One region of the Streptomyces sp. NPDC056061 genome, then DNA from elsewhere that is predicted to be linked to it. Evidence: riboswitches for the same ligand, from Rfam matches in the RefSeq annotation. Region 1 holds a riboswitch; each other region holds the start of a gene.
The links. A riboswitch is a leader RNA that binds a small molecule or an ion and turns the genes downstream of it on or off. The one in region 1 is predicted to bind cobalamin.
Positions count from the first base shown of each region.

Region 2: another riboswitch for cobalamin. It lies ahead of metE (5-methyltetrahydropteroyltriglutamate--homocysteine S-methyltransferase); the one in region 1 lies ahead of ACFC79_RS18365 (ABC transporter substrate-binding protein).
Region 3: another riboswitch for cobalamin. It lies ahead of ACFC79_RS04360 (prenyltransferase/squalene oxidase repeat-containing protein); the one in region 1 lies ahead of ACFC79_RS18365 (ABC transporter substrate-binding protein).
Region 4: another riboswitch for cobalamin. It lies ahead of ACFC79_RS02200 (ribonucleoside-diphosphate reductase subunit alpha); the one in region 1 lies ahead of ACFC79_RS18365 (ABC transporter substrate-binding protein).

Region 1 covers NZ_JBHJWQ010000011.1:188,868-195,978, reverse strand. The annotation lists gene ACFC79_RS18380 (ABC transporter substrate-binding protein) at 1-567, opposite strand, end outside; gene ACFC79_RS18375 (ABC transporter ATP-binding protein) at 1,000-1,773, opposite strand; gene ACFC79_RS18370 (FecCD family ABC transporter permease) at 1,770-2,822, opposite strand; gene ACFC79_RS18365 (ABC transporter substrate-binding protein) at 2,885-3,931, opposite strand; cobalamin riboswitch at 3,962-4,148, opposite strand; gene ACFC79_RS18360 (alpha/beta hydrolase) at 4,380-5,522, shown strand; gene ACFC79_RS18355 (sensor histidine kinase) at 5,709-6,947, shown strand; gene ACFC79_RS18350 (response regulator) at 6,919-7,111, shown strand, end outside.
Region 2 covers NZ_JBHJWQ010000017.1:68,082-75,192, forward strand. The annotation lists gene ACFC79_RS23315 (SDR family oxidoreductase) at 1-664, shown strand, start outside; gene ACFC79_RS23320 (SPFH domain-containing protein) at 780-1,793, shown strand; gene ACFC79_RS23325 (hypothetical protein) at 1,790-2,689, shown strand; gene ACFC79_RS23330 (NUDIX hydrolase) at 2,871-3,371, shown strand; gene ACFC79_RS23335 (formylglycine-generating enzyme family protein) at 3,654-4,307, shown strand; cobalamin riboswitch at 4,464-4,688, shown strand; gene metE (5-methyltetrahydropteroyltriglutamate--homocysteine S-methyltransferase) at 4,856-7,111, shown strand, end outside.
Region 3 covers NZ_JBHJWQ010000002.1:52,965-60,075, reverse strand. The annotation lists gene ACFC79_RS04370 (energy-coupling factor transporter transmembrane component T) at 1-565, opposite strand, end outside; gene ACFC79_RS04365 (SCO2322 family protein) at 562-1,254, opposite strand; gene ACFC79_RS04360 (prenyltransferase/squalene oxidase repeat-containing protein) at 1,251-2,522, opposite strand; cobalamin riboswitch at 2,631-2,769, opposite strand; gene ACFC79_RS04355 (MBL fold metallo-hydrolase) at 2,826-3,866, opposite strand; gene ACFC79_RS04350 (protein kinase) at 4,165-5,934, shown strand; gene ACFC79_RS04345 (aldehyde dehydrogenase) at 6,263-7,111, shown strand, end outside.
Region 4 covers NZ_JBHJWQ010000001.1:490,068-497,178, reverse strand. The annotation lists gene ACFC79_RS02220 (extracellular solute-binding protein) at 1-173, opposite strand, end outside; gene ACFC79_RS02215 (GntR family transcriptional regulator) at 453-1,217, shown strand; gene ACFC79_RS02210 (DUF3311 domain-containing protein) at 1,568-1,822, shown strand; gene mctP (monocarboxylate uptake permease MctP) at 1,819-3,447, shown strand; cobalamin riboswitch at 3,608-3,736, shown strand; gene ACFC79_RS02200 (ribonucleoside-diphosphate reductase subunit alpha) at 3,875-6,286, shown strand; gene ACFC79_RS02195 (ribonucleotide-diphosphate reductase subunit beta) at 6,286-7,111, shown strand, end outside.

The DNA of each region.
Region 1 (7,111 bases):
GTCCTCCAGCAGGGCGTTCTTGGGGTAGACCCGACGGTCCACGATGGAACCGGCGCCCGATGCGATCTTGCTCGGGAATGTCGCGTCCGGCACCTTGAGGTGGAAGACGACGGTCTTGTCGTCCGGGGTGTCGATCGACTTGAGGGTGGAGAGCATCGGCGCCGGCCCCGCCGGGTCGTCGATCTCGATCGTCCGGTCGAAGGAGTACTTGACGTCGGCCGATGTGAGGTCGTTGCCGTTGCTGAACTTCAGTCCGTCACGCAGCGTGCAGGCGTACGTCTTGCTGCCGTTGGAGAAATTGCACTCCTCGGCGGCTTCCGGCACGGGCGTGGAGGAACCGGGCGGGAAGCTCAGCAGGGACTGGAAGACGTTGTTGAACAGCAGCCAGGACCCCGGGTCGTAGCCGGAGGCCGGATCGGTCGCGACGATGCCGTCGGACATGCCGACGACCACTCCCGACTTCGACTCGGACGGCCAGATCTGATCCTCGGAGCCGCAACCGGCCAGCAGTACCGTCGCCATTCCCCCGGCCACCAGGGTGCTCGACAGCCTCGTACGAACCTTCACGGGATGTGCCCCATACTCTCGGCCGGCCGCGGGGTGTCCCCGGACAACCGGAACAGGTCAGAAAATACTGCGGACGCCTCGGCCATTCAGTCCTTTTGGACCCGGTCGGGCGTAAGGGGACGGACCGACGGACTTCCTGAGCTCGGCGTTCGCGAGGGATCCTGTGCATGATGACAGACGGTCAAATTCCGATCGGTGAACGGCAGGAGACAGGTCGTGGTTGATCCGATGGTGATGTTGGACATCCCAGTTGTACACCGAGAGGAGCCGTTGCACACCGTGCGGTGAGGAATCCCTCGTTCAGTCGGTTCCGTTGGCCTGGAATGCCTGAAATCGGATCGTGACGGTTCCCGGTCCGGCCCCGCCATGAATCCGCCAGGCCGCTCTCTCTCCCGTGGGAGCGGTTCGCGGCATTCGGGGCCGGCCGTCGGATTACGAGGGAAGAAAGGTCACATGAGGCGCCCCGGTCCGGGGATGAATGACGACTTCCCCGGTCACTCCGTACACCTCGTGGAGAAGTTCCGCGGTGAGCACCTCGGCGGGCGGACCCGACGCGATGACCTCGCCGTCGCACAGGACGTAGAGGCGGTCGCAGTAGTACGCGGCGAGATTGAGGTCGTGGAGCGCGACCAGGACGGTGGCGGGGATCTCGCGCAGTACGCCGAGGACCTCCAACTGGTGCCGTATGTCCAGGTGATTGGTCGGTTCGTCGAGAACGAGCAGGGCGGGCTGCTGCGCGAGGGCACGGGCGATGAGCACCCGCTGGCGCTCGCCGCCGGAGAGCCGGTCGAAGGGGCGGTCGGCCAGTTCCGTCGCGTCCACGGCTGCCAAGGCCGACGCGATCAGACGGGCGTCATCGGCCGTGTCACCGGCGAACAGGCCCTTGTGCGGGGTGCGCCCCATGGCGACGATCTCCCGCACGGACAGGTCGAACCCGGCGGCCGACTCCTGCACCACCGCGGCGAGTGTCCGGGCCAGTGTGCGCACGGGCAGCGACCAGGCGTCCGCGCCGTCGACCCGCACCTGTCCGGTGTCGGGGCGCAGGACGCGGTAGACGGCCCGCAGGAGGCTGGACTTGCCGCTGCCGTTGGGGCCGACCAGGCCGATCACCTCGCCGGCCCCGGCGTGCAGTGACACGTCGCGGACGAGGTGGCGCGCGCCCGCGGTCAGCGTGACGCCCTCGACGGTGAGTTCGGTCGCGCTCATGCCACTCCTCGGTCGGTGTTCCGTCGGGCGTCACGGCGCATCAGCCACAGGAAGAACGGGCCTCCGCACAGCGCGGTGAGCACTCCGACCGGGATCTCCATCGGCGCCGCAACGGTGCGGGCGGCGATGTCGGCCCAGATCAGGAAGACCGCTCCGGCAAGTGCGGCCGTGGGCAGCACGCGGCGGTGATCGCCGCCGACCAGGAGACGCACGACGTGCGGCAGCATCAGTCCGACGAAGCCGATCGGCCCGGCCGCGGCGACCAGGATGCCGGTGATCAGGGACAGCATGACGAACATACGGGCCCGGAACCGGGCCACGTCGAGTCCCATCGTCGTGGCGGCTTCCTCGCCCGCCAGCAGCAGGTTCAGGTTCCGCGACTGCACCAGGAGGATGCCGATGCCGAGCAGCAGGGCCGCGGCGGGCAGCCACAGCGTCTCCCAGTCCACACCGCCGAGGCCGCCGAGGGTCCAGGCGAGGACGGCGCGCGCCTCGTGGCCCCGGCCGGCGGTGAGCAGCAGCAGATCCATCACCGCGGTGAGCATCGCCGCGATCGCCACACCGGACAGCACGAGCCGCACCGAGGTGATCCGTCCACCGGTGCGGGCGGTCGCGTAGACCACCAGCAACGCGCCCAGGGCACCGGCGAACGCCGCGGACGAGAGCGTCACCGGGCCGGCCACGCTCACCCCGAAGACGATCACCGACACCGCCCCGAGGGACGCACCGGAGGAGACCCCCAGCAGATACGGCTCGGCGAGCGGGTTGCGGATCAGGGCCTGCATGGCGGTGCCCACCACGGCCAGCCCGGCCCCGGTCACGGCGCCGAGCAGCACGCGCGGCGCCCGCACCGTCAGGACGATCGTCTCCCGGGCGCGCGACCAGGTCGGCTCCGCCCCATCGGCTCCCAGCGCGTGCGTCACGATGCCCCACACCTCGCCGGGCGGCACGTGCACCGAGCCGATGGCCAGCCCGGCCGTGACGGAGAGGACCAGCAGCACCGCGAGGACGGTGAGCGTGACGGCGAGGGTGGCCCGGCCCGACCGGATTCCGCGGCGCGTGCGCGGCCCGGCCGATGCCTCGGCCGGGCCGTCCTCCACCAAAGTCCGCGTCACCGGAAGCTCTCGGGATGCAGCCCGCGGGCCAGGCCGTCGACGGCGTAGGCCGACCGGATGCCGACCAGTGTGTCGGTCAGCGGCAGAACCACGAACCGTTCATTCCTGACCGCCGGGACGTCGGCGAGAGCCGGCTGGGAGAGGAGGAACTTCTTCTTCTGCTCGACGGTGCCGGTCCCCGCGTAGTCGTAGATGGCGATGACCTCCGGCTTGCGGGCCACGACCTGCTCCCAGGAGACGTCCCCGAAGACCTTGTCGAGGTCGCCGAAGACATTGCGGCCGCCGGCCAGGCGGATCAGCTCGCTGCCCAGGCCCTTGCCGCCCGCGGTGAACGCCGTCTTGTCGCCGCTGTCGTACACGAAGACGGGTACCGCAGGGGCGCTCCCGACCGCGGCGGTGGCCTTGTCGACGCGCCCGCGGAGATCGGCCACCAGAGCGTCGGCGCGCTTCGGTATGCCGAAGATGCTGCCGACCGTGCGGATCTCCTCGTAGGTGTCCCGCATCGTCACGGGCTTCTTCCTGTCGCAGTACTCGCGGTTGAGGTAGGTGTCGATGCCCGCGTCGGCGAACGCCTTGCGGGAGCGGCCCTCGTTCTCGGCGAAGGCGCTGCCGTAACCGCCGTAGACGAAGTCCGGCTCCACGTCCAGGATCGATTCGAAGGACGGCTCCTTCCGCGCCAGTTCGGGGATCGCGTCGAAGTCCTTCCTCAGCTCGGGCAGGACTGCCGAGTCCGGGAACGCGGTGCCCACCATGCGATCCTTCAGCCCCAGGGCGAGCATCAGCTCCGCCGGGTGCTGGTGGATGGTGACCACGCGCGAGGGCGGCTTGTCGTACGTCGTCCGCACGCCGCAGTTGTCGACGGTGACCGGGAAACCCTGGGCCGTCGCCCGCGCGGCGGGTTTCCCGCCGTCGGAGGAGTCGTCGCCGGCACCGCAGCCCGCGGCGAGCAGGACGGTGGACAGAGCGGTGGCCGCGGCGACGGCGCGCAGCGCACGACGGCGGGCGGGCGGGAAACCGGGGCGGCGGGGAATGCCGAAATACACGTGGAGCCTCCTGGGGAGTCCGCGCTCCCTCATGACGGGCCCGCGACAGGGCAGTGTCCTGACTCCCGGATCGACGTTCCCCCCGCCTTCCCGCGCCGTGCGCAGTGGCATGTCGAAGGGTTGCACTCCCCGGTCACAGTGGCGGGACCGTGCCGGAATTGCGCCGGCTTCCTGTGGTCCGTCGCGGCGATGACCTGCCGATATTATGTTTCCTTGAGGCTGTGGCACAAAGGCTGCCGGTGTGAGTGATCGCACGCCGTCGACCGGATCCGCCTCCCACCCCCTCGCGGCCGACGCACCCGTCCGACACCGGCGGCGAGAGATCGGCGGCCGGGACCGCAGGACGGCCCCGACGTCAACATGCCGCTCCCGGTTGTCTCGCATCCGACGTAAAAAGGCGGAAAGGCGGGTAAACCATTGCGGTGTGTGAGGCATCCTCCCTGGCGTGATGAGCCTGACGGGGACACCCTTCTTCCTGGCCACGGTCGCGCTGGCCCTGGTCACCGTGCTGATTCCGCTCCTGCTGTGGGGCCGCGTGGGCGGTCCCGCCCTGGTGCGCGGTGCGGCACGTCTGGTGATGGTCGTCCTCGCACAGGCGGCGGCCGTGCTGAGCGTCTTCGTGATGGTCAACAACGCCAACGGCCTCTACGACAGCTGGGCCGACCTGCTGGGCACCGGAGAGCACGTCGTCGCCGCCCCGGACCTGGGGAGCGACGGGCTCGGCACCCACAAGCGGCTGGCGGACGAACCGAGGACCGTCCAGCACTTCGGCCCGACCCACGACGCCCGGATGGGACGGGGCGTGCGCGTGACCCAGTTGCGCGGCCGGGTGTCCGGGGTGCGCGGCGAGGTGTACGTATGGCTCCCGCCGCAGTACGACGAGCCGTCCTTCCGGCACCGCAAGTTCCCCGTGGTCGAACTGCTCGGCGGCTTCCCCGGATCGGCAAAGGCGTGGTTCGCAAGTTTGCGCGTGCAGTCCCAGCTGGAGGCCGGGATGCGGAGCGGGAAGATCGCCCCGTTCATCCTCGTGGAGCCGCGGACCAATCTGCTGGCGGGCAAGGACACCGGGTGCGCCAACGTGCCGGGCGTCGTCGACGCCGAGTCCTGGCTCAGCGTGGACGTCCGGCAGATGGTGATCGACAACTTCCGTGCGGAGAGCCGCGCGAGCCGCTGGGCCGTGGCCGGATACTCGGCCGGCGCGCACTGCGCGGTGAAGATGGCACTCGCCCACCCCGACCGCTACCGGGCCGCCGTGGGCCTCTCCGGATACAACGACCCGGCTGCCGAGCGGGCCTCCCTCACGGCCCGTGATCCGCATCTGCGGAAGGTCAACAATCCGCTGTGGATCCTGCGCCACGCCACCACTCCGCCGCGCGTCTCGCTCTACCTCTCGGGTTCCCGGGACGACGGCTACCGTGACGGTCTCGCACTCCAGCGGGCGGCGGTGCTCCCGACGCGGGTGGCGGTGGCCGCGGTCAGCGGGCCGCACACCACCGGACTCTGGGAACGTCAGGTGCCGCAGGTCTTCCGCTGGCTCACGGCCGAACTCTCCCCCCACGAGGGCCGGACCGCTCCCGCCAAGGGCGTCTGACCGGCGAAGCCGTCCGCCCGGGCCCACCCGGCCTCCCGGCCGCCGCGCCGGGACCGTGCGGGCCGGACCGTTCCGCCGAGGCCGGAGCACAGGCGGACACGGCCCGCCGCGCGGGCACGGACGGGTGCGGTCCGACCGGTCCTGCGACACGATGCCCGATGCGGCCGGCGACCCTACGGTGGTGGCATGGCGGTGATCAGCGGATGGAGGCGGCGGGACCGGGGCCGCAACGGCGTGCTCGACGCACTGGGCGTGGCGGCGCTGTTCCTGCTGTCGGTCGTGGCCGCCTCGGTGGTGCCGCACGAGCACTACTTCTCCCTGCGCTGGCCCGCCGTGGTGCTGGCCGGAGTGGGCTGCGCCGCGCTGCTGCGGCGGCGCCGTCACCCGATCGGCGTACTGGCCGTCGCGGTCGGCTGCGGAGTGGCGTTCCAGGTCCTCGGGTTCCGGGAGAGCCCACTGGTCATCAGCCCGGTCCTGGTGTCCGTCTACACCGTCGCCGTGCTCACCGACCGGCGCGTCACCTGGGCCGCGGCGTCGGCATCGGCCGCCGTTCTGGTGGGAGCCGCGGTGATCTGCGACCCCCACTCCTGGATGGCGCCCGACAACGCGGCGATGCTGGCGTGGACGGCCCTGCCGGCGGCCGTGGGGGACGGGGTGCGCTCACGCCGCGCCTACATCGCCGCGGTGGAGGAACGCGCGGAGCACGCGGAGCGCACGCGCGAGCAGGAGGCGGAGCAGCGGGTGGCGGCCGAACGGGTGCGGATCGCACGCGAACTGCACGACATCGTCGCGCACCACATCGCCCTCATCAACGCCCAGGCAGGTGTGGCCGTCCACCTGGTGGAACGGCGGCCGGAGCAGATCCTGGCCGCGCTGGAGGACATCCGGGACACCAGCCGGTCGGCCCTGGACGAACTACGGGTGACCGTGGGCCTGCTGCGGCAGTCCGGTGACCCGGTGGCACCGCGCGATCCGATGCCCGGGCTCGCCCGCGTACCGGCGCTCCTGGCGTCGTTCGAACGCGCCGGGCTGACCGTCAGCCATACCCGGCGGGGCACCGCGGAACCGCTGGCGCCGGCGGTCGACCTCGCCGCGTACCGCATCGTGCAGGAGGCCCTGACCAACGTGCACAAGCATGCCGGGGCCGACCACGCCCGGTTGTTCCTGCACTACCACCCCGAACGGCTGACGATCACCGTCGAGGACGACGGACGCACCGGCGGGAACCACACCCGCCCGGGAACGGGCCACGGGCTGATCGGGATGCGCGAGAGGGCCTCCACGGTCGGTGGCCGGCTGCACGCGGGAGTGCGCCCGGAGGGCGGCTTCGTCGTGACGGCCGACCTGCCCCTGCGTCCCGGCCAGGCCATGGGCGAACCACCGAGGAGAGACGGGCATGACGATTCGCGTACTGCTTGCCGATGACCAGGCCCTGCTGCGGGGCACCTTCAGGATGCTGTTCGACTCCACGGACGACATGGAGACGGTGGGGGAGGCGTCCAACGGGCAGGAGGCGCTGGAGCTGGCGCGTGCGCACCGTCCCGACGTGGTCCTGATGGACATCCGCATGCCCGAGATGGACGGGCTCG
Region 2 (7,111 bases), on a different contig from region 1:
ACTGGTGTGCGGTCGCAACGAGCCCGCACGGCTCCCGCACGGCGGCGGCCGGTACGCACACTTCCACCGGGCCGATGTGCGCGATCCGGGGGCCGCGCACCCCCTGGTCGACGCGGCGGTGGAGCGCCTCGGACGGCTGGACGTGCTCGTCAACAACGCGGGCGGCTCGCCCGACGCCGACGCGGCAACCGTGTCGCCCCGGTTCGTCGAGAAGATCGTCGCACTCAACCTGCTGGCGCCGTTCTACGTGGCACAGGCCGCCAACCGGGTCATGCGGGAAGACCCCGAGGGCGGCTCGATCATCAACATCGGCAGCGTCTCGGCCCACACCCCACAGCCGGGCACGGCCGCCTACACCGCGGCGAAGGGCGGGCTGCTGGCGCTGACTCGTGCCCTCGCCCTGGAGTGGGCACCGCGAGTACGCGTCAACCACATCACGACGGGACCGATCCGCACCGAGAACGCGGCAGCGGTGTACGGGGCGGACGGGGGCGCCGCGGTCGCCGAGGTGATCCCGATGCGCCGGCTCGCCGTGCCCGGCGACGTGGCACACGCCTGCCTGTACCTGGCGGGCGGCCTGTCCCGGTACGTCAACGGCGCCGATCTGGCGGTGCACGGCGGCGGCGAGGCGCCGGCCAGGTTCCTCGCCGCGCGGGACGGATGACCGCGCCCGCACCGCCCGGCATCCACCGATCGCGCCCGGCCCACCCATTTTCGTCTACTTGACGATATCAACCCACCCCCTTTATCGTCTTCATGACGAGAAGAAGGGGGCCCTCATGGCCGACATCACCCAGCGCTTCGGCTGGCGCCACCTGCGCTCCGCACCCACCGCCCACATCCGCCACCACAAGCGCGGCCGGCTCGCCCACGACGGACCGGGGCTGAGCTTCTGGTACCGGTCCCTGACCGCCGCGCTCTCCGAAGTCCCTGTCAACGACCGCGAGTTGGCCATGGCCTTCCACGCGCGCACCTCGGACTTCCAGGACGTCACCGTGCAGGCCACCGTGACGTACCGGATCAGTGACCCCGCCGAGGCGGCCGCCCGTCTCGACTTCTCCGTCGACCCGGACACCGGGGTCTGGCGCGGCGCGCCGCTGGAGCAGATCGCCACCCTGCTCACCGAGACCGCCCAGCAGCACACCCTGGACGTACTGGCCCGGACGCCGCTGGCCGAGGCCCTGGTCGACGGCGTGGCGGCAGTGCGCGACCGCGTGGCGACCGGGCTCGCCGCAGAGCCACGGCTGCCCGCCACCGGCATCGACGTGGTCGCGGTTCGGGTGGTCGCGATCCGCCCCGAGGCCGAGGTGGAACGCGCCCTGCGCACGCCCGCCCGCGAACAGATCCAGCAGGAGGCCGACCGGGCCACCTACGAACGCCGCGCCGTGGCCGTGGAGCGGGAACGGGCCATCGCCGAGAACGAGCTGGCCAGCCAGATCGAACTGGCGCGGCGCGAGGAGCAGTTGGTCGAGCAGCGCGGTACCAACTCCCGGCGCGAGGCCGAGGAGAAAGCCGCTGCCGACCGCGTGCGCGCGGAGGCCGAGGCGGCCCGCACCGTGCAACTCGCCCGCGCGGAGGCCGAGGCCGCGCGCGAGGTCGGCGCCGCCCGCGCGGAGGCCCAGGCGGCCTGGCTGCGGGTGCACGGCGAGGTGGCCCCCGAGACGCTGCACGCCCTGACGGCGACCAGGCTGGCGGAGAACCTGCCGCGCATCGACAGCCTCACCCTCTCCCCCGACGTCCTCACGGACCTGCTCGGCAGGCTCGGCAGGACCGGCCCGGGTTCGCGGGCATGAGTCTGGCCCCGCGCGCCGTGCTGGTGCACCGCACCACGGAGTACGAGGAACTGCTGGCCCGGCACGGCACCCACGGTCAGGCGGCGTTCTTCCTCTCCAGCCGCGGCCGGTCCATCGAGCAGGTGGTGGAACGGCACCGGCACGCCCGGCAGGCGCTCGCCGACGTGGCGGCGGCCGTGCCGCTGCAGTGGCGTCAGTCCCGGGTGGAGCGCGCCGATCTCGACCGCTTCCTGTTCGGGCCCGAGGACGTGGTGGTGGTCGTCGGGCAGGACGGTCTGGTCGCCAACGCCGCCAAGTACCTGTCCGGTCAGCCCGTCGTGGGCATCGACACCGACCCCGGACGCAATCCGGGGGTGCTGGTCCGCCACCGGCCGTCCGCCGCGGCGGCACTGCTGCGCTCCGCCGCAGGGCCGGGCGGCACGACGGACGAGCTCACCATGGTCGAGGCGGTCGCCGACGACACCCAGCGCCTCCTCGCCCTCAACGAGATCTACCTGGGCCCGCCCGGCCACCAGACCGCCCGCTACCGGCTCGGCCTCGACGCACCCGACACACCCACCGAGGCGCAGGCATCCTCGGGCGTCCTGGTCGGCACCGGCACCGGCGCCACGGGCTGGCTCCGCTCGCTGTGGCAGGAGCGCCGCAGCGACCTGCGGCTGCCGGGGCCCACCGATGCGCGGCTGCTCTGGTTCGTCCGGGAGGCATGGCCGTCACCGGCGACCGGCACCTCGCTGGTCTCCGGTGAGCTGGGGCACGGACAGGGGCTGAGGCTCACTGCCGAGTCCGACCGCGTGGTGGCCTTCGGCGACGGGATGGAGGCGGACGCGCTGGAACTGACCTGGGGTCAGAGCGTGCGGCTGGGCATCGCGGACATCTCGCTGCGGCTGACCGTCTGAGGCGCCGGGCCGGTGGACCGCACGCACCGGCGCGCCGACGCACGCGGCTCCCCGCCGGTGCGTCCCGGCCGACCGGCCGGCGCGCGCCGCCGCGGGGTACGTAGGCTTGGCCGCGGGTCCGGCCCGCGGACGCCGTGGGGCCGTGACCCGTGACACCCCGCGCCCGACCGCAAGGAGCACCATGCACGCCGCCCCCGTCGATCCCCTCCCCCGCAACGCCCGCCCGCCGGTGGCGCAGGCGGCGCTCGGGGTGGGTGTCATCGTGCAGGACGACCGAGGACGGGTACTGCTGGGCAGGCACCGCATCGGAACCTGGGAACTTCCCGGCGGCAAGGTCGATCCGACGCACGAATCCGTCGCCGCGGCGGCCGTCCGCGAACTCCGCGAGGAGACGGGCCTGGAGGTGGACGAGGCCGACGTGACCGTCTTCGCCATGCTCCACGACGTCGTCGCGGGGATCAACCGGGTGTCGATGGCGGCCCTGGTGACGGTGGAATCGACGCAACCACGGGTGACCGAGCCCCACCTCATCAGCACCTGGCAGTGGACCGAGCCCGACGCGCTGCCGAAGGAACTCTTCGACCCCTCCGCGCAGGTTCTCGCGGCCTGGCGCCCCGATCTCCCGATCGAGCACCCGCCGGCCCACCGGCTGGACATCGCGACCGGTACGGCCGGGGCGTAGGGTCCGCCCGGGGCCCCTCGGGCAGGCCGTGCCACTCCCCTCGGCCGGACGGCCGGTGCGTGAGGCGGTCGTCCGGAACCCCGAAGTCCCCTGCGGCGGCATGGTGTCGACCGGTACCCCGGTATCATCGCCCGTTCGCGCGAACCTGCCGCCGGGGCCGGTTCCCCGGGACGCCGAGGGGCCTCGCGGGCCGCCGCGCGAGACCGGCGCCCGGGGCGTCGGAGCACACGAGGAGCCGCCTTGCGGACTGAGCCGGGACTCGGACGGGCGACCGCCGAGGCCATGCGGGACATCCCCGCCGGAACGATCGTCCTGCGCGACGAGGGCACGCGAACGGAGTGGGACGTCCAGGTCGGGGCCTTCCGGCTGGCGCCGTGTCCCGTGACCCGCGAGCTCTACCTCGCCGTTCGGGACGAGGAGCCCACCGCGGGCCCGGCCGGGGCGCGCACCCCGGTGACGGAGGTCTCCTGGCTGGACGCCGTCCGCTTCTGCAACCGGCTCTCGCTGATGACGGGTCTGGCTCTTTGCTACACGATCGGCGAGGACCCCGACGGTCTCGACGTGGTGTGCGACTGGGAGGCGGACGGGTACCGGCTGCCGTCCGAGGCCGAGTGGGAGTACGCGTGCCGGGCCGGGACGTCCGGCGTGCGTCACGGGGAACTCGACGAGATCGCCTGGTACCGGGGCAACTCCGGTGACGCGGTCCACGATGTCGCCGGCCGGATGCCGAACGCGTGGGGACTCCACGACATGATCGGCAATGTCTGGGAATGGTGCTGGGACCTCTACGACCCGCGGGTCTACGGCGCCTACCGCGTGTTCCGGGGCGGGGGCGCGTACGACCACCCGCGCGCGTGCCGTGCCTCGTGCCGCCGCAGGAGCCACCCCACGTTCCGCATCGACGACCTGGGGTTCCGGCTCGCCCGTTCGCGGTGAACCGGCGACGCGCGACGCGTCCGTGACACGTCCGGCCGGCCGGGCCCGTCGAGCCCCGCGGACCGGTCGGGCCGCACCCGGGTCCGCCGCACCGTCCGTGTCCCAGCTCACCATCCGGATCGTGGACGACGGGCCCCGCCGGACCGCGCCACCCTCTAGGCTGGCCGCGCAGCTGGTTCGCCCCGTCAGCCAGGCGGGAAGCGTCGCAAGAGGGAACCCGGTGGGAATCCGGGACTGCCCCGCAGCGGTGAGCGGGAACGACCGCCGTCATACGCACTGGGTCCGACGAACAGGGCCTGGGAAGCGACGGCCATTAGGTGCCTCGTACGACACGAGGCGTGCCCGCGAGTCCGAAGACCTGCCAACTGCCCGCACACGATCGACTCGTGCGCGGACATCCCGGTGACCTCGTGGGCGGGTCGGCGTACATATCGGACGAACGACCGCACGCCGTGGCGCGCGGGGTCGTCGCCGTCCGGTCCGTCACCCCTTCGCGTCCTCGTCCCGTCTCCGGGATCTCAGGGATTCATCTCGCGAAGGAGATCTCCGTGACCACCGAGACCGCAGCCGCGGCAGCACGGGCCACCGTGTACGGCTACCCCCGCCAGGGCCCGGACCGGGAACTGAAGAAGGCGATCGAGGGCTACTGGAAGGGCCGCGTCACCGCCGACGCCCTCCGGTCCACCGCCGCCGAACTGCGCGCCGCCAACTGGCGGCAGCTCGCCGGGGCGGGCATCCGGGAAGTGCCGACCGGCGACTTCTCCTGCTACGACCACGTCCTCGACACCACCGTCATGGTCGGCGCGATCCCCGCACGCCACCGGGACGCCGTCGAGACGGACACCCTGGACGGCTACTTCGCCATGGCACGCGGCACCCAGGACGTCGCGCCCCTGGAGATGACCAAGTGGTTTGACACGAACTACCACTACCTCGTCCCCGAACTGGGCCCGGACACCGTGTTCACCGCCGACTCCACCAAGCAGGTCGCCGAGCTGCGGGAAGCCCTCGCCCTGGGGCTGACCGCACGTCCGGTGCTGGTCGGCCCGGTCACCTACCTCCTCCTCGCCAAACCCGCCCCGGGTGTGCCCGCGGACTTCGAGCCGATCACCCTCCTCGACCGTCTGCTGCCGGTGTACGCCGAAGTCCTCGCCGATCTGCGAGCGGCGGGCGCGGAATGGGTCCAGCTGGACGAGCCGGCCCTCGTCCAGGACCGCACCCCGGCGGAACTGGACGCCGCCGCGCGCGCCTACCACGCCCTCGGCACGCTCACCGACCGGCCCAAGCTGCTGGTCGCCTCGTACTTCGACCGGCTCGGCGACGCCCTGCCCGTCCTGGCCGAGGCCCCGGTGGAAGGGCTCGCCCTGGACTTCACGGACACGGCGGCGGCGAACCTGGACGCCCTCGCCGCCGTCGGCGGGCTGCCCGGCAAACGCCTGGTGGCGGGGGTGGTCAACGGCCGCAACATCTGGGTCGACGACCTGGAGAAGTCCCTTGCCGTCCTGGGCACCCTGCTCGGACTGGCCGACCGGGTCGATGTGGCCGCCTCCTGCTCCCTGATCCACGTACCGCTGGACGCGGCTGCCGAACGGGACATCGAACCGCAGCTCCTGCGCTGGCTCGCCTTCGCCCGTCAGAAGACCGCCGAGGTCACCACCCTCGCCAGGGGGCTCGCCCGGGGCACCGGCGCGATCGCCGCGGAACTCGCCGCCAACCGGGCCGATCTGGCGTCCCGTGCGAGTTCACCGATCACGCACGACCCTGCCGTACGGGCCCGCGCCGCCGCGGTCACGGGGGCCGACGCCCGCCGCTGCCAGCCGTATTCCGAACGGGCCGCGGCCCAGCGGGCCCACCTCGGCCTGCCCCTGCTGCCGACGACCACCATCGGCTCCTTCCCGCAGACCGGCGAACTGCGCACCGCACGCGCCGACCTGCGCACCGGCCGCATCGACACCGCAGGCTACGAGGAACGCGTCAGGGCGGAGATCCAGGAGGTCGTCTCCTTCCAGGAGAAGACCGGACTCGACGTCCTGGTGCACGGCGAGGCCGAACGCAACGACATGGTGCAGTACTTCGCCGAGCAGCTCAGCGGCTACCTCGCCACGCAGCACGGCTGGGTCCAGTCCTACGGCACCCGCTACGTCCGCCCGCCGATCCTCGCCGGTGACATCTCCCGTCCCGCGCCCATGACCGTCCGCTGGACGGCCTACGCGCAGTCCCTGACCGGCCGGCCCGTCAAGGGCATGCTCACCGGACCGGTCACCATGCTCGCCTGGTCCTTCGTCCGCGACGACCAGCCGCTCGGCGACACCGCCCGGCAGGTCGCCCTCGCCCTGCGCGACGAGGTGAAGGACCTGGAGACCGCCGGGACCTCGGTGATCCAGGTCGACGAGCCCGCCCTGCGCGAGACCCTCCCGCTGCGGGCGTCCGACCGGGCGGAGTACCTGGCGTGGGCCACCGAGGCATTCCGGCTCAGCACCGGCGGAGTGCGCCCGGCCACCCAGATCCACACCCACATGTGCTACGCCGAGTTCGGCGACATCGTCCAGGCCATCGACGACCTCGACGCCGACGTCATCAGCCTGGAGGCAGCCCGCTCCCACATGCAGGTCGCCCGTGAACTGGCCGCCCACGGCTACCCGCGCGAGGCGGGACCGGGCGTCTACGACATCCACTCGCCCCGCGTCCCGAGCGCCGGGGAGGCGGCGGAGCTGCTGCGCACCGGCCTGAGGGCCATCCCCGCCGAACGGCTCTGGGTCAACCCCGACTGCGGTCTGAAGACCCGCGGCTGGACCGAGACCCGG
Region 3 (7,111 bases), on a different contig from region 1:
AGGTCATCGCGACGACGACGGCGACCCCCGCCTCGTACAGCGCGCCCGGCAGCGACTTCAGCAGCCGGGCCGGGTTGGCGAGCGAGTTGGCGGCACCGAGGCAGATCAGCAGGGCGGCCAGTTTCGCCCCGTCGTACAGGGCGAAGAGGAGCTGCTCCGCGGTGACCCGGCCGCCGATGCGCACGCCCTTCGCCCAGTCGGGCAGCGGCACCTCGGGGAGGGTGAACACGGTGTGGGTGCCGGGGATCGGCGAGCCGAGGAAGACGGAGAAGACCAGCCGCACGCCGATGACGAACAGCCCGATCCTGATGAACGCAGCGTAGGAGCGGGCCCACGGCGCGTCCGTCCGACGGGCCGCGACCACATAGCCCGCCACCCCCACCAGCAGCCCCAGCAGCAGCGGGTTGGTGGTCCGGGACGCGGCGGTGGCCAGGCCCAGTGCCCACAGCCACCACGCCCCGGCGGGCACGGCGTTGCTCCGGGTCGCCTCGGGGGCGCGCAGCGGGTGGTACGGCCGGACGGTGCGGGTGGTGCCGGACGCCGGGCCGCTGGTCGGTGCGGTCATCCTCGGCGGCGACGGGCCTGCGCGGCGGCGGCGATGCCGAGGACGACGACGGCGCCGATCCCGACGTACACCCCCGCGGACGGGCCGCCACCCGAACCGTCCGAGCCGTCGTCGTCGGCAGCGGTCGCGGCCGGTGCCGTGGCGGTCGCGGAGCCGACGGGCGCCGGGTGCCCGCCGTCGCCCGACACCTGCTCGCCGCAGCCGGTGGCCGGGTAGCCGGAGATGGCGCAGAGCAGCGCGTCGCTGTTGTAGCGCAGCGGCTTGGCCACCGAGGCGAGCGCCTCGGCGGTGCTGGCGTCCGGGGCGATCCGCGCACAGGCGGTGCGCTGTGCGGGCGGCGTCCGCCCGTCCGGGGCGTCCGAGGCCGTGCCCGGGTCGATGACGAGCGCGATCCGCTTGGATCCCTTCTCGGCCGGGGTGTCCGCGCAGATCTTCGCGAAGTCGGGAGCGGTGCGCGGTCGTGCGGAGTCCTGGGAGTCCTCGCTCACCGAGAACCGGAATCCCTGCACCGAGCCGTCGTCCGGCCGGACCAGGGCCGGGCCCTGGGTGGCGTACGTCCAGCCGGTGCCGGAGCCCTCCCAGAACGACCAGTACCGGTAGCCGGCCGCCCGGGCCGGTCCCGCGCACAGCACCGCCAGGACGGCTCCCAGGACCACGACTACCGCGCCGGACCTTGCCGACCGCCTCACAGCTGCTGGTTCTTCCGGCGGCCGCTGATCAGGAACCCGACACCGGCGCCGACGACGAGGCCGATCCCGACGAACCACCACACGCCGCCGATCACGTCGTCGCCGCTGTGGACCTGGTCCTTCTGCGTGGCTTCGTACCCGGTGTCGGTGGACGGGTCGGGCGTCGTGATCGCCGCGGGCTTCGGCCCTGCCGCGTTCAGTCGGTCGACGAGGTTCACGCCGCCGAAGTCCCGGGCGTCGCTGCCGGTCGCGTGCGCGGCAAGGATCAGCTGCGCGTAGGCGGCGGGGCCGTTCTGCTCCGCCCAGGGACCGGAGTTCTTCTTCAGCCAGGCAACGGCCCCGGCGGCCTTGTCCTGGTGGCCGGAGGCGGACAGCGCCACGACGGCGTCGGCGGTGTTGCCGAAGTCGGGCTGCGGGGCGGTGTCCTCGGCGCCGGGCATCGGCGCGAGGTCGAGGTGGCCGTCGGCCGCGAGGGCCCCGGCGAGGAAGTGGGCACCGTTCTGGGCGGCCTGCTCGGGGTTGAGGTCCGTGCCGGGGTGGCAGCTGGTCCCCTTGGCCGCGGCATTGTTGCCGGTGGCCAGGGCCTTGCCCATGGTGCCGAGCACGGCCGCGGCGGTGGCGTCCGCGTTGGCGGCGAGCTTCCCCGCCTTGTCGGCCTGATAGGCGAAGGCGCCGCCGTCCTTGCCGCCGCACGGGATCGACAGCGCGAGCAGCGGGTCGTACGGGGTCTTGCCGCCCGGGGTGGTGATGTCCGCGAGCTGCTGGCCCTGCCGGGCGAGGGCGCCGATCACCAGCGAGGTGGAATTGGCGTCGCTGGGCTGTCCGGCGGCGTAGCCCCAGCCGCCGTCCTCGTTCTGCACCGACTTCAGCCAGCGGACCGAGTCGTTCACGGTCTCCCGGTGCCCGTCCACCTCGACGAGCGCCTGCACGGCGACCGCGGTGGCGTTGGTGTCCAGCATCGTCTTCGCGTCGCACGGCCGGGAGACGTCGGCCCGGTACGCGGCGAAGGCGCCGTTGTCGCACTGCTGGCCGATCAGCCAGTCGACCGCCTTCGCGGAGGGCGTCACTCCCTCGACCCGCTGGGCGAGGAAGGCGAGCGACTGTCGCCAGACGCCGTCGTAGGTGGGGTCCTTCGTGCCGTACAGCCCGGCGGGCAGTGGGGCGGACCGGGTGGGCGGCGGGGTCGGCGCCGCGATCGCGATTGGGGTGGCCGCGCTGAGCAGGACGGCGGTGGCGGCGAGCGTTGCCGCGCTGCGGCGTACGGTCATGGCGGGCGGGGCCTCTCCTGCACGGGGAACCGGGGACGGGCACGCTCACGCACCAGGCTCCGGCTCCGTATACCTCGACGGTGCCGACCACCGGGGTTCCGGTGGTACGAGCCGGTCACGACCGCGGACAGGGCATTCCGACTCACCGTCCGCAGGACGGCTCACGGCTGCGTGGTCAGTGCCGGATTCGCACCGGCTTCCCCCTGTACGGGCATGATGACGACCGTCCCACTCTACCGGGCGGTCCGGAAGCACCCCCGGGGCCCGCCCCACGGCTGCGGTCGACGAGGTACGTCGCCGATGTCACACCGCGAGGTACGTCACGGGATCGCTCCCCGCCACCGCCTCCGCGCGCCCCAGCTTCACCAGCCGCCGCAGATGGGCCTCCGCCTCCGAGACGGCGATGTTGCGCGAACCGGGCGGGATCTGCTCCCAGGGCCGGTTCCACTCCATCCGCTCGGCCAGTTCCCACGGGGTCAGCGGCACGGTCAGCAGCCCGAGCAGCCCGGTCAGCCGCTCCTCGTGGTGGACGAGGAGTTCCCGCACCCGCCCCGCCGCGTCCGGGAACGCGTACTGATGGGCGGGCAGCACCTCCGCGACCCCGAGCCGCCCGATCCGCTCCAGCGAGTCGAGGTAGTCCCCGAGGGGGTCGGTGACGGTGGCGTCGTCCGGGTCCTCGTACAGCCCGATGTGCGGGCTGATGCCCGGCAGCAGATGGTCCCCGGAGAACAGCCGCCCCCGCCCCGGCAGCTCGGCCGGATGCCGCTCCTCCAGGTGGAGGCAGACGTGGCCGGGGGTGTGCCCCGGCGTCCAGACCGCACGCAGCCGCCGCCCCGCCAGGTCCAGCAGTGCGCCGGGCACGATCTCCCGGTCCGGGAGCGCGGCCCGCGCCCCGGGCAGCGTGCTCATGCGTCCCCGTTCCGCCGCCGCGGCCCGCAACGGCGCGAGATGCGCCTCGGGCGCCCCGACCGCGGTGAGCTTGCCCACCAGATATGTCAACCAGGTGCCGGGCTCCGACTCGCGGGTGCGGCGCACGATCTCGGTATCCGCCGCGTGCATGGCGATCCAGGCCCCGGACGCCTCGCGGACCTGCCCGGACAGTCCGTGGTGGTCGGGGTGGTGGTGGGTGATGACCACGCCGTGGATGTCGGCGACGTCCGTGCCGACGGCGGCCAGCCCGGCGGTGAGCGTGTCCCACGCCTCCGGATCGTCCCAGCCGGTGTCGATCAGGACCGGCCCGCGATCCGTGTCCAGGACGTGCACCAGGGTGTGGCCGAGCGGGTTGTCCGGGATGGGCACCTTGATGCTGTGCACGCCCCCGCCGTGGTCGGTCACCTGCGTCATGGGCTCCCCATCTCCCCGCGGCCCGGCCGGTTCGCCGGACGTTCGGACGTGACGGCCGTTGCGACGGCCGTGCGGTGCGCACTCGTCGACCACTGTAACGAGAACTTGTTTCAGTAGTAGCCCCGGTCGACCACCTTCGGCGTCCGGGTGGAAGGCGGGCTGGTGCGCCCGGATGAGGGGGCGGGGCGGGGCGGGGCCGGTGGTTCCGGCTTCCGTGCGGCTCGTTGTTGCGACAACTGGCAATAACTAGGCAGTGGTTAAGCGAAAAAGGGTTGTTGTGATCCGCTACCTTGAGCCCGTGGCTGACAACACGCGACAACAACTGATCGCTGGGCGCTACCTGTTGCTCGAACGCCTCGGCAGCGGAGGCATGGGAACCGTGTGGCGCGCCACCGACCGCCTGCTGGGGCGAATCGTCGCGGTCAAGGAAGTGCATCTGCAGACGGGCGGCGAGGAACTCGCCCAGCGCGCCCGTCGCGCGCATCGCGAGGCCCGCGCCATCGCCGGGATCTCCCACCCCAACGTGGTGGACGTCTACGACCTCGTGAGCCACGAGGACCGGCTGTGGCTGGTGATGGAACTCGTGAAGGGCCGCTCGCTGGCCGAACACGTCGCCGCCCTCGGCCCGATGCCCCCGTCCCGGATCGCCGGGATCGGCCTTGAACTGCTCGCCGCGCTCGACGCGGTGCACGCCATCGGCGCGCTGCACCGGGACATGAAGCCGGCCAACGTCCTGATGCGCGAGGACGGCAGTGTCGTGCTCTGCGACTTCGGCATCGTGGCACTCGCCGACACCACATCACTCACCACACCCGGCGCGGTGATCGGCACCCTGGACTTCATCGCCCCGGAACGCCTGAGCGGCCGTCCGGCGGGACCGCCCAGCGACCTGTTCTCACTGGGCGCCACCCTGTGCGCGCTGCTGTCCGGTCATTCCCCCTTCGCCCGCCCGGAGCCCGTCGCGGTCCTGTACGCCGTGATGAGCGAACAGCCGGAGATCCCGGCAGGTGCCGGGCCGTTGACCCCGGTGCTCGAAGCCCTGCTGCGCAAGAACCCGGCCGAGCGGCCGACCGCCGCCCAGGCGGCCGCCCTGCTGCGCCCACTGGCCGCCGCGCCGGGCCTCGCGCCCACGCCCGGAGTCCAGCCGCCGCACGACCCGCCCGCCCCGTCGGGGGCGGGGCCCTCGGCCGATCCGGAGACGCCGCGACGTCGGCCGTCCCGCCGGGCGGTGCTCTCGGCCGGACTTGTGCTCACGGGAGGAATCGGCGCAGGTCTTGTGGCGAACCGGCTGTCGCGGGACGACCGGTCCGAGGCCGGCTCGGGGCGCAAGGGAAAACCGGTCCCGACGGCGGACGGGGGCATCCACGTCGACGCGGCGATGCCCGCCCCGGACGGTGATCAGATGCTCTGGCTGTTCTACGGCGACCAGTACGTACGGGTCGACGTGTCGGACCCGAAAAAGCCGTTTCGGCTGGATGTCGGGCCCCTCAAGATCGAGAACTGGAGTAAAGCCTTCGAAAAACTGCCGAAATTCACCAAGAAGATCGACGCGGTGCTGCCGATCCCGAAAGGAATCGGCGATGAAGCAGGCGGCGACTACTGGCTCTTCTCGGGGTCGGAATACATCAAGGTGCATGTTGATGGCGCAGATGAGTGGTACAACGACCACCGGGAGGGGGGTTCGAAGGATCTCGGCGACTGGGGGGACATGTTCAGACGTGCCACCCCATTGAATACCGTCGACGCGATGATGCCGACGCCGGAGGAGGACTCGCCGGAGTTCTGGATGTTCTCGGGGAACGGGGTCGTCCTGTGCAGGCTGGATGAGGAAGGCGGCCCCGACGGGGGCGAGCAGCTCCAGGGCTGGGAGTCGCTCAGCTCCTGGAGCGGTACCTTCGCACGGTACCCCGGCTTCAAGGACAGGATCGACGCGGCAGTTCAGGTGCCGGGCAGGCCGAACAACTACTGGGTATTCTCCGGCGGTTCCTATATCGAGATCAAGGTGACGGACTACTCGTACGAAGACGAAATGGTGAGCGGGCCCGCGCCGGTCCTCCTTTCGGACTGAGTCCGTCGGCTCCCGGTTCGGACCGGCCACGCGCCATGCGCGCAGTGGTGCGAGTCGCGCAGGCCCGTCGGTGGGCCCACGTCGTCGGCATGGACTCCGGAACCGGCTCGGGCGCCGCCCAGTTGCCCGACCATGACGGCGTGACGGGGCGTCTAGGGAATGGGTTTCTTGAGCCCGACGACCCGGTACCCCCACCGCTCGTACATTGTCGGCCGGGTGCCGTGGACTCCTGGAACGGGAACTGGTATCAGTTCTGACGGACAATCAGATAGAGGCGCAGTGGGATGACGTCGTCGGATGTCGTGCCGGTTCGCGGGAGGCAGCAGCCATGACCGAGCTTGTCGAACACGGAAAACTGTTCATCGGCGGGGAGTTGGTCGATCCGCTGGGCCGGGAGGTCATCGAGGTCGTCTCGCCCCACACCGAACAGGTCATCGGCCGGGTGCCGCACGCCTGCGAGGCGGACGTGGACCGGGCCGTCGCCGCCGCGCGGCGGGCGTTCGACGAGGGGCCCTGGCCCCGGACGGACCTCGACGAGCGGATCGCGGTGGTGACGCGGATCAAGGACGCGTTCGCCGCCCGGTACGAGGAGTTCGCCCGGGTCATCAGCTCGGAGAACGGCACCCCGTACTCGTCCAGTGTGATGGTGCAGGCGCTCGCCGCGATGATGGTGTGGGACGCGGCGATCACCGTCGCCAGGGACTTCCCGTACGAGGAGCGGCGGGACGGGGCGCTCGGGCCGTTGCTGGTGCGGCGGGAACCGGTGGGGGTGGTCGCGGCCGTGGTGCCGTGGAACGTCCCGCAGTTCACCGCCGCCGCCAAGCTCGCGCCCGCACTGCTGGCCGGGTGCTCCGCAATTCTGAAGGTGTCGCCCGAATCCCCTCTGGACGCCTACCTGTTGGCCGAGATCGCCGCCGAGGCCGGGCTGCCCGAGGGTGTGTTGTCGATCCTTCCGGCCGACCGCGAGGTCAGTGAGTACCTGGTCGGGCACCCGGGCGTCGACAAGGTGTCGTTCACCGGGTCCGTGGCCGCCGGGCGCCGGGTGATGGAGGTCGCCTCGCGCAACCTCACCCGGGTCACGCTGGAGCTCGGCGGTAAGTCCGCCGCCGTGATCCTCCCGGACGCCGACCTGGACACGGCCGTCGCCGGGATCGTCCCCTTCGCCTGGATGATCAAC
Region 4 (7,111 bases), on a different contig from region 1:
ACGTCCTTGACCAGCTCCGGCCAGGTCGACTGGGCTTCACCCATGAGCCAGACGGTCAGGTTGTCCTTGCGGTCCTTGGGGTCCTTCGACGATGCCTTGTCGTCCGAACCGCACGCCGCGATCGACACCAACATGCCCGCGACGCCGATCGCCGCGATGAGCTTGCGCTTCACGCCAAACCCTCCTCAGGGATGCTGCAACCCCGCCCACCGCGAAGACATTCGACGAGTACTGCTGGGGCTGGACCTGGTCTTTAATGGTTTAGACCAGTACCGGGAGCTTGGCCTAGACCTTTAGGGGTGTCAAGGGTGTATAAGAAGTGCACTCGCGTCCGTTATAGGACCGACACCTAAGGGAGGGCGACGAGCCGTGACCGGACCGTGCCACCATGTGAGCCGCGACAGACGGAGGAGCCGGTGACGGCAGCAACGCAGCAGTCGGGAAGGCGGGCCATGAGTGCCGACGGGGGCAGTTCGGAGAACGAGACGAGCGCGGCCACACGCACCGCGCGCGTCCCGAAGTACTACCGGCTGAAGCGACATCTCCTCGACATGACGGACACCATGCCGCCGGGCACCCCCGTACCGCCGGAACGGACCCTGGCCGCCGAGTTCGACACCTCGCGCACGACCGTGCGCCAGGCCCTCCAGGAACTCGTCGTCGAGGGCCGGCTGGAACGCATCCAGGGCAAGGGCACCTTCGTCGCCAAGCCGAAGGTCTCCCAGGCGCTCCAGCTCACCTCGTACACCGAGGACATGCGCGCCCAGGGACTGGAACCGACGTCCCAACTACTGGACATCGGCTATGTCACTGCCGACGACACGCTCGCCGGACTGCTCGACATCTCGTCCGGCGGCCGGGTGCTGCGGATCGAGCGGCTGCGGCTCGCCAGCGGCGAGCCCATGGCGATCGAGACCACGCACCTTTCGGCCAAACGCTTTCCGGCGCTGCGCCGTTCACTGGTGAAGTACACCTCGCTCTACACCGCACTGTCCGAGGTGTACGACGTGCGGCTGGCCGAGGCCGAGGAGACCATCGAGACCTCGCTCGCCACCCCGCGCGAGGCCGGGCTGCTCGGCACGGACGTGGGCCTGCCGATGCTGATGCTCTCCCGTCACTCGCTGGACGGGCGGGGGGAGCCCGTGGAGTGGGTGCGCTCGGTCTACCGCGGCGACCGGTACAAGTTCGTGGCGCGCCTGAAGCGGCCGACCGACTGACCTCCGACACGGGCGGGCCGCCGGACCCGCGTCGCGCACCCCGGCCCCCGGATCCCGGCCGGACGCCCCAGCGAGCCCCGGCAGGGCGTCCGGACGATCGATTCCGGCCACCGCCCACCCCGCCGCACCACCACCCCGTCCGCCCCCGTGGAACGCCGTTCCCCACGGGGGCGGACCGCATGCCGGGGACGGATGAACTCCCGTACGCCCGACCGGATTTCGCATGTGTGCACCCGTTCACGGAACTGTTTCCGGACCGCGATGCGGCCGGGGGGTGACGCTGACCGGAAACCTCCCCTAGATTTCCTGCGCACCACAGCAGGTGATCAGCGAGGGGACGGAGTCGCCGCATGTCTGCAAGCCCGGAAGGAAAGCCACCCGCCATCACACCCGTGAGGGTGGTCATCGCCCTGTGCCTCGTCGCGCCGTTCGTCGCGATGCTCTGGGTGAGTTCGTACGCGAAGGTGGACCCCACCTTCATCGGTATCCCGTTCTTCTACTGGTACCAGATGCTCTGGGTCCTGATCTCCACCGCGCTCACCGCGACCGCGTACAAGCTGTGGCAGCGTGACCAGCGCTCCCGCAAGGGGGGTGCATCGGCATGAAGGACGGCGTGAACGGCGTCGCGCTCGGCGTCTTCGTCTTCTTCTTCCTGGCCGTCACGGTCATGGGCTTCCTGGCGGCACGCTGGCGCAAGGCCGAGAACGAGGCGAGCCTCGACGAATGGGGCCTGGGCGGAAGGTCGTTCGGAACCTGGGTCACCTGGTTCCTGCTCGGCGGCGACCTCTACACGGCGTACACCTTCGTCGCCGTACCCGCGGCGATCTACGCGGCGGGCGCGGCGGGCTTCTTCGCCGTGCCGTACACCATCCTGGTGTACCCGCTGATCTTCACCTTCCTGCCCCGGCTGTGGTCGGTCTCGCACAAGCACGGGTACGTGACCACCTCGGACTTCGTGCGCGGGCGGTTCGGTTCGAAGGGCCTGTCGCTGGCGGTCGCCGTCACCGGCATCCTCGCCACGATGCCGTACATCGCGCTGCAACTCGTCGGCATCCAGGCGGTGCTGGACGTGATGGGCGTCGGCGGCGGCGAGAACACCCACTGGTTCGTCAAGGACCTGCCGCTGCTGATCGCGTTCGCGGTGCTCGCCGCCTACACCTACTCCTCCGGCCTGCGGGCACCCGCACTGATCGCCTTCGTCAAGGACGGCCTGATCTACCTGGTCATCGCGGTGGCGATCATCTACATCCCGATCAAACTCGGCGGTTTCCACGACATCTTCGCCGCCGCGCAGGAGAAGTTCGCCGGTCCGCCCGGAGGGAAGCCCACCGGTTCCCTGGCGCCCGGCGAGGCGGGCCAATGGGGCTACGCCACCCTGGCGTTGGGCTCGGCGCTGGCGCTCTTCATGTACCCGCACTCGATCACGGCGACGCTCTCCAGCCGCAGTCGGAACGTGATCCGGCGCAACACCACGATCCTGCCGCTGTACTCGCTGATGCTGGGTCTGCTGGCACTGCTCGGCTTCATGGCGATCGCCGCCGGGATCGATGTGGAGAACGGACAGCTGGCCATTCCGCAGCTGTTCGAGAACATGTTCCCCGACTGGTTCGCGGGGGTGGCCTTCGCCGCCATCGGCATCGGCGCGCTGGTGCCCGCGGCGATCATGTCGATCGCCGCGGCGAACCTCTTCACCCGCAACATCTACAAGGACTTCCTCAGGCCCGACGCGACCCCCGAGCAGGAGACCAAGGTCTCCAAGCTGGTGTCGCTGCTGGTGAAGGTCGGGGCGCTGGCCTTCGTCCTCACCATGGACAAGACGGTCGCGATCAACTTCCAGCTGCTCGGCGGGATCTGGATCCTCCAGACGATGCCGGCCCTGGTCGGCGGTCTGTTCACCCGTTGGTTCCACCGCTGGGCGCTGCTCGCGGGCTGGGCGGTCGGCATGGTGTACGGCACGGTGGCCGCGTACGGGGTGCAGTCGTCCACGCAGAAGCACTTCGGCGGTTCGTCCGCTCAGATCCCGGGCATCGGTGAGATCGGTTACATCGGCCTCACCGCGTTCGTGCTGAACGTGGTCGTGACGGTGGTGCTGACGTTCGTCCTGAACGCGGCGAAGGCGCCCGCCGGCACCGACGAGACGTCCCCGGCCGACTACACGGCCGACGCGGGCGACCCTGGCGTCCAGGTGGAACTGCCCCCGGTCACCGCAGGAGCGCCGGCCATCCGCTGACCGCCCTCCCGGGCCCCGGACGGCCCGCCCCTGCCGGAAGGGGGCGGGTGGCGGGCCGTCCGGCGTCCGGGGAGAGGCCCGCAGGGCGCCTCCTGCGGGCCCGACACACGGAGGCCGACACAACATCTGGGGGCTGCCTCATCGAGCGGCCCCCACATGTATGCTCATCCTCGCTGTCGTCGCAGGGGAATCCGGTGCGAATCCGGAACTGTCCCGCAACGGTGTGTTCAGTGCGCTTTTGCGCACACCCGACCAAGTCCGACGACCTGCCGACAGCGCACCCGGCTCGACCGATCCGGGTGCCAGACGTCCGGGCCTCGCGGATGGGCCGGTGGACGCCGTACGCAGTGCCGCCCGCCCAGGGCTCCGTGCTGCCCGGCTGCCCCGTTCCCCCGCCGGCCCCGAGCCGAGCGAGGGAGAGCACCACGTGACCATCGCGCCAGCCGATCCGGCCTCAGTCGCCGCGTCCGTAGCGGCCGAGTCCGAGGGAACCGCACACGACGGGCCGGGCACCGCACTGCTGCGGACCCTGACCGACCTCACCGTCGACCTTCCCGACGCCGATCCCGGACGGGTGGCCGCCGCCGCGCTGCGGGGCCGCAGCGCACGGGCCGACGAGGCCGAGCTGCGGTCGCTGGCCACCGAGGCCGCCGCGGGACTCATCTCCGAGGACCCCGCCTACTCCCGGCTCGCCGCCCGGCTGCTCACCCGCACCATCGCGGACGAGGCGGCGGGCCAGGGCGCGGTCTCCTTCTCCGCCTCCGTCGCCGTCGGCCACCGCGAGGGCCTGATCGCCGACCGCACCGCCGCGTTCGTCGCGGCCCACGCGGCGGCCCTGGACGCCCTGGTCGAGCGCGCCCTCCTCGACGGCGCCGACGACCGCTTCGGCTACTTCGGCCTGCGGACCCTGCACAGCCGCTACCTGCTGCGCCACCCGCACACCCGCCAGGTCATCGAGACCCCGCAGCACTTCATGCTGCGGGTGGCGTCCGGTCTCGCCGAGGACGAATCGCCTCAGGCCGTGGACGAGGTCGCGGCGCTGTACGGGCTGATGAGCCGGCTCGACTACCTGCCGTCGTCGCCGACGCTGTTCAACTCCGGCACCCGGCACCCGCAGATGTCCTCCTGCTACCTGCTGGACTCCCCGCTCGACGAGCTCGACTCGATCTACGACCGCTACCACCAGGTGGCGCGGCTCTCGAAGCACGCGGGCGGCATCGGTCTGCCGTACTCCCGCATCCGGGCCCGCGGTTCGCTGATCCGCGGCACCAACGGGCACTCCAACGGCATCGTGCCGTTCCTGAAGACGCTCGACGCGTCCGTCGCCGCCGTCAACCAGGGCGGCCGCCGCAAGGGTGCCGCCGCGGTCTACCTGGAGACCTGGCACGCGGACATCGAGGAGTTCCTGGAGCTGCGCGACAACACGGGCGAGGACCAGCGGCGCACGCACAACCTCAACCTGGCGCACTGGATCCCGGACGAGTTCATGCGCCGGGTCGACGCGGACGGCGACTGGTCGCTGTTCTCCCCCTCCGACGTGCCCGAACTCGTCGACCTGTGGGGCGACGCGTTCGACACGGCGTACCGGGCCGCCGAGGCGAAGGGCCTGGCCCGCAAGACGATGCCGGCCCGCGAGCTGTACGGCCGGATGATGCGCACCCTCGCGCAGACCGGCCAGGGCTGGATGACGTTCAAGGACGCCGCCAACCGGACCGCGAACCAGACCGCCGAGCCGGGCCGTGTCGTCCACTCGTCGAACCTGTGCACCGAGATCCTCGAAGTCACCGACGACGGCGAGACGGCCGTCTGCAACCTGGGGTCGGTCAACCTCGGCGCGTTCGTCGCCGACGGCGGCATCGACTGGGAGCGGCTGGACGCCGCCGTCCGCACCGCGGTGACGTTCCTGGACCGGGTCGTCGACATCAACTTCTACCCGACCGAGCAGGCCGGGCGCTCCAACGCCAAGTGGCGCCCGGTGGGCCTGGGCGCCATGGGTCTCCAGGACGTCTTCTTCCAGCTGCGGCTGCCGTTCGACTCCCCCGAGGCCCGCGCGCTGTCCACGAAGATCTCCGAGCGGATCATGCTCGCCGCGTACGAGGCGTCCTGCGACCTCGCCGAGCGGTCCGGCCCGCTGCCCGCCTGGGAGCAGACGCGCGCCGCGCGCGGGGTGCTGCACCCCGACCACTACGGCATCGAACCGAACTGGCCCGAGCGCTGGGACGCGCTGCGTGCCCGCGTCGCGCGGACCGGGATGCGCAACTCGCTGCTGCTGGCCATCGCGCCGACGGCGACGATCGCCTCGATCGCGGGCGTGTACGAGTGCATCGAGCCGCAGGTCTCCAACCTCTTCAAGCGCGAGACGCTCAGCGGTGAGTTCCTCCAGGTCAACGCCTACCTGGTGGAGGAGCTGAAGCGGCTCGGCGTGTGGGACGCGCGGACTCGCGAGGCGCTGCGCGAGGCGAGCGGCTCCGTGCAGGGCTTCGCCTGGATCCCCGAGGACGTGCGGGCGCTGTACCGCACGGCGTGGGAGATCCCGCAGCGCGGCCTGATCGACATGGCGGCGGCGCGTACGCCGTTCCTCGACCAGAGCCAGTCGCTGAACCTCTTCATGGAGACGCCGACCATCGGCAAGCTCTCCTCGATGTACGCGTACGCCTGGAAGAAGGGGCTGAAGACGACGTACTACCTGCGGTCCCGCCCCGCCACCCGGATCGCCCGCGCGGCCTCCGGCACGGCCGCCGCCACCGCCGCCGTTCCCGCCCAGCAGGCGCCGGCCCCCGACGCGGACGCGATCGCCTGCTCCCTCGAAAACCCCGAGTCCTGCGAGGCCTGCCAGTAATGACCGACACCAACCCCACGAAGAACCTGCTCGACCCGGGCTTCGAACTGACCCTGCGCCCCATGCGCTACCCGGACTTCTACGAGCGCTACCGGGACGCGATCAAGAACACCTGGACCGTCGAGGAGGTCGACCTCCACTCGGACGTGGCCGACCTCGCGAAGCTGTCGCCGGGCGAGCAGCACATGATCGGCCGGCTCGTCGCGTTCTTCGCGACGGGCGACTCGATCGTCGCCAACAACCTCGTGCTGACGCTCTACAAGCACATCAACTCCCCCGAGGCGCGGCTGTACCTGAGCCGTCAGCTGTTCGAGGAGGCCGTGCACGTCCAGTTCTACCTGACGCTGCTCGACACCTATCTGCCCGACCCGGACGACCGGGCGGCGGCGTTCGCGGCCGTCGAGAACATCCCGTCGATCCGCGAGAAGGCCGAGTTCTGCTTCAAGTGGATGGACTCGGTCGAGACGATCGACCGGCTGGAGAGCCGGGCCGACCGCCGCCGTTTCCTCCTCAACCTCATCTGTTTCGCGGCGTGCATCGAGGGGCTGTTCTTCTACGGCGCATTCGCGTACGTCTACTGGTTCCGCTCGCGCGGCCTGCTGCACGGTCTCGCCACGGGCACCAACTGGGTGTTCCGCGACGAGACGATGCACATGAACTTCGCGTTCGAGGTCGTGGACACCGTCCGCAAGGAGGAGCCGGACCTCTTCGACGACGAGCTCCAGCAGCAGGTCACCGACATGCTGAAGGAGGCCGTGGCGGCGGAGCTGCAGTTCGGCCGCGACCTGTGCGGCGACGGACTGCCCGGCATGAACACGGAGTCGA